Regions from separate parts of the Methylosinus sp. R-45379 genome, predicted to be linked through region 1. Evidence: riboswitches for the same ligand, from Rfam matches in the RefSeq annotation. Region 1 holds a riboswitch; the other holds the start of a gene.

Region 1 (2,196 bases):
GAGATCATGCCGCAGCGGAGTCGGAATGACGAAGACGTCGCCCGGTCGCACATGATGGGTGACGCCGCCCTCGGCGCGCAATTCGCCGGAGCCGCCGAGAATATATTGCGTCTCCTCGGTGGCGTCCGTGTGCCAGCCGAGCCGTCCGCCGGGCTCGATCTCATAGACGATGGTCGACGATTGCGTGGCGCCATGCTCGCCGCAGGAGGCGAAGGCGCCCGCCCAGCGCACGCTCGGATCGTCCACGCCGCCGACTTTGGCGCGCGGCAGGTCATTGGTGGCGACGAGGTGAATGGCGCTCATTTATCTTCTCCGAAATTCGAATCGAATTTTCCATGGGGCGAGAGACCCGGGACGAGACCCGCCGCCGCAGTCCCAACGCGCCGCGCGAGGCTTCGTTCCGAACATGCGGACAGGCGCTTGACAGGGCGGCGCTGCGCGGCTCTATTGAAAGGGATGGTTCCCTTCCGAGGGATCAAAAGGGAATGCGGTGAGCGCCGGCGACGGCGCGAAGCCGCGGCTGCCCCCGCAACTGTGAGCGGCGAGCCGAGGATCAAACGAGCCACTGGAGCAGACGCTCCGGGAAGGCGATCCGAAGGCGCTGACCCGCGAGCCAGGAGACCTGCCATCAGTCGTGGTCACGCGCGATAGCGTCGGGCGGGGTGCACCGAGGCGGCCGAGACCCTTTTCGCATAGCGCGAGAGGGCCGCGACCTTTCGCAGTGACGGCCCACGTCTGCTGCGAGTCTTCCGGCAATGTCCTCCCTGTCCCATCGGGCCGCCCTTGCGGGCGCCGTTTCTCATATTGCGCTCGTTTTCGTCTCACTTCTCCTTCCCGCTTCCGCAGCTGGGCAGGAGGCGCTGCCCACGGTCGAGATCGGCGCGGCGACCATCGTCTCTGCCGATCGCGTCGAGGAGCGCGTCGACAAATCCTCCTCCGCCGTCACTGTGATCCCGTCCGCGCAGATCGAGAAGCGCGGCGCGACCGGCCTCACCGAGGCGCTGCGCGGCGCGCCGGGCCTCGATCTCTATGAGACCGGCGGCCCCGGCGCGCAGACCTCCGTCTTTCTGCGTGGCGCGACGCCAGGCCAGACGCTCGTCCTCGTCGATGGCGTGCGCATCGGCGATCCGTCCTCCACCGATGGCTCCGTCGATCTCGGCGGCCTCGTCGCCACGGACATAGAACGCATAGAGGTGCTGCGCGGCCCGCAATCGGCGCTCTATGGCTCCGACGCGATGGGCGGCGTCATTCACATCGTCACGCGCAAAGGCGAGGGGCGGCCGCGCGCGTCTCTCTCCCTGGAAGGCGGCTCCTATGGAACCGGACATTTGCGCGCGCGCGTCTCGGGAAGCGAGGATCGCTTGTGGTACGCATTCGCGATCGATGCGCTGACGATCGACGGCCATCCGCGCTATGGCTATCGCATCACGCGGCCGCTGACGATCGGCGACGGCAAGACGCCTCTGCCGCCTCTGCCGCCCAATGATCCGACCAGAAAAGGCGGCGCCAGCGCGCGCCTCGGTTATCGCGTGAATGAGGATGTCTCGGTCGAAGCCGGCTTCTACGGCTATGACAGCGCGATCCGCTTCGACAATCCCTATTCTTTCTCCGCCGTGGATGTTTTCGATCCGCAGAACCATCAGCATGCGACATTCGCGCAGGGTTTTGCGCGCATCGACGCCGATATGTTCGATCGCGCTCTGCACAATCGCTTTACCCTCTTCGCCAATGCGACGAGCAGAGACGTGTGGCAGGCGCGCTCCTGCTATGACGGCAGCTATAATTCCTACAATTGCCGGCGTGGCTATCGCGGCGCGCGGCGCGGCTTCGAATATCAGGGCGATCTCACGCTCGGCGGCTTCGGCCTGCTGACCTTCGGCGCGCGCAATGAGACGGAGTCCGTGCGCACGTCGCAGGACCCGGTTCCGCCGACCACATTCACGCCGATCGAAGCTGCGCAGACGACGCATTCGGGCTTCGCGCAGCATAAGCTCACCTTGCTCGAGCGCGTCGATCTCTCCTATGGCGGCCGCATCGACGCTGTGGATCAGAACCGCACATTCGCGACATGGCGCGCCACCGCCGCCTATCGCCTCGAGGAGACGGGGACCAAATTGCGCGGCAGCGCTGGAACGGGCGCGCGCGTCGCCTCGCTCTATCAGCGCTTCAGCCAATATGGTGATCCGACGCTCGCGC
Region 2 (2,196 bases), on a different contig from region 1:
CGAAGGCTTTGACCAGAGGCTTGGGCAGAGCGAGGCCGGAGGTCTCGATGATAATGTGCTCCGGCCGGTTCGGATGCGCGAGCAGCGCCTCGATCGCCGGCGCGAAATCATCGGCCACGGTGCAGCAGAGGCACCCATTGGCCAGCTCGACGATATTCTCCTCAGGACAATTCTCCACGCCGCAGGCGCGAAGAATATCGCCGTCCACGCCGACATCGCCGAACTCGTTGATGACGAGGGCGAGGCGGCGGCCGCGCGCCGTCTCGAGGATATGGCGAATCAGCGTCGTCTTGCCGGCGCCGAGAAATCCGGTGACGATGGTCGCGGGGATTTTGGCGAATGTGCTCACGCCGCAGCCTCTGCGCTGGTCTTTGTCGGGAGATGCCGCCAGACGAAGCCGACGGCCGCGCCGACCAGAATCCAGGTGATCGCGTGAATGGCGAGAGAAGCGGCGGCGAAACGCGCGGCCAGCTCGGCCGGCGCGGTGCTCTCTGGCGCCGGCGGCTGCGGCGCGCCGATGAGATGCGGCGCGATAATGAGCACGACGCCCAGTGCTTTGACGAGCGGGCGCTCGACGCGCAGCACGGCGAAGAGCCCGGCGCCGGTTGCAGCCGCCGTGCCGATCCACCAGAATTGGCGCGCGGCGAGATCGCCGGCGGCGCTGCCCGGCAGCTCCGGCGCGAGGCCGAGGCTGGTCGCAAGGCCGGTGGAGGCGAAGGCGCAGGCCCCCCAGAGCGCGGCGCGCTTGGGCTCGATCGTCTCGCCAGAGAGCAGCATCAAGGCGAGCAGCACGAAGGCGTAGCCCACCGAGGTGACGCCGGTGGCGACGCTGGTCGCAGCCGTGCGCTGGAGACCGGGGGCGGGCTCCCAAACTGGCTCGGCGGCGTGCTCGTGCTGATGCGCCTCGACTCCCGCGTGAGCCTGCTCGGCCGCGGTCTCATAGACCTCGGCGGCGAGGATCAGCGGAGTCGTGGTGACATTCTGCAGGGCCGCGACCGCGAGCCCCGCGAGAAGGCCGGCCAAAAGGCCGACCGCGAGGAGTCGCTGGATCACCGCTGCGTCAGTGGCAGGGGAAGCCGAGCGAATGACGCGAATCATGCGCGGCGTTATGCGCGACGCTCGCGTAGGAGAAGCCGGCGAGATAGACGAGGCCGGCGCCGAGCGTGAAGACGACCAGCGCGGCGCGCAGGATCTCGAGGCGGCTGGCGGAGACGATCGCGTCGGCGGAAAGGGTCTTCGTGGTCATTCTCGGCTCCTCGCCGCCCCACCGGCGGCATTCGTGGTTTCGCTGGACGGCAGGTCTCCTGGCTCGCGGGTCGCTGCGCTCGCCGCCTTCCCGGGCTTTCACCCAGTGGCCTCACGGGCTCGCGCTCGCCGCTCACAGTTGCGGGGGCAGCCGCGGATCAGGGGCGAGCCCCATACCGCATTCCCTCTTCGCCTCCTTGCGGAGGACCGTCGCGAACAGTCATATGACGGAGAGAAGGAGCCGTCAAACGGCGAGGAGGCGCTGATCATGTCGGAATTCGCGGAAGAAGACGCCGCCCGCCGCCATCGCGAGAAGATGGAGAAGCGCAAGGCCGTGCAGGACGCCGAGGTCGCCGGCAAGAGCATCGCCGAAAAGGGCCTGCTGATGGTCCATACCGGCCCCGGCAAGGGCAAGTCTACCGCGGCCTTCGGCCTCGCTCTGCGGGCGATGGGGCATGGGCTCGCGGTGGGCGTCGTGCAATTCGGCAAGGGCGCCTGGGACACGGGCGAGCGCCGCATTCTCGAGAAGCTCGGCGGCGAGGACGGGCTGCTCGCCTGGCACACGCTCGGCGAGGGCTTCACCTGGGAGACGCAGGACCGCGCCCGCGACGAGGCGGCGGCTCGGCGCGCCTGGGAGAAGGCGAAGGAGCTGATGGCCTCAAAGTCGATTCGGCTGCTCGTGCTCGACGAATTGTCGATCGCGCTCCGCTATGAGCATCTGCCGCTCGACGAGGTGATCGCGACGCTGACGGCGCGGCGCGCCGATCTCCACATCGTCGTCACCGGCCGCAACGCCAAGCCGGAGCTGATCGCGGCGGCCGATCTCGTCACCGAGATGACAATGGTCAAGCATCACTTCCAGGCCGGGGTGAAGGCGCAGGCCGGAATCGAGTTTTGAGGCGGCGCCTCAAATGAATTTCAGCCCTTTCAGGCTCGAATGTCCGTTCCGCC

The links. Region 1 has a riboswitch for cobalamin ahead of A1351_RS07690 (TonB-dependent siderophore receptor). Riboswitches for the same ligand answer to the same signal wherever they lie in the genome.
Region 2: it holds a riboswitch for cobalamin, as region 1 does, so the genes downstream of both, A1351_RS09710 (CbtB-domain containing protein) here and A1351_RS07690 (TonB-dependent siderophore receptor) in region 1, are expected to answer to the same signal.

What each region holds. Positions count from the first base shown of each region.
Region 1 is NZ_LUUM01000157.1:67,058-69,253, forward strand. It holds gene A1351_RS07685 (cupin domain-containing protein) at 1-303, opposite strand, end outside; cobalamin riboswitch at 441-645, shown strand; gene A1351_RS07690 (TonB-dependent siderophore receptor) at 756-2,196, shown strand, end outside.
Region 2 is NZ_LUUM01000223.1:80,220-82,415, reverse strand. It holds gene cobW (cobalamin biosynthesis protein CobW) at 1-349, opposite strand, end outside; gene A1351_RS09715 (CbtA family protein) at 346-1,053, opposite strand; gene A1351_RS09710 (CbtB-domain containing protein) at 1,061-1,246, opposite strand; cobalamin riboswitch at 1,277-1,472, opposite strand; gene cobO (cob(I)yrinic acid a,c-diamide adenosyltransferase) at 1,514-2,143, shown strand; gene radC (DNA repair protein RadC) at 2,153-2,196, opposite strand, start outside.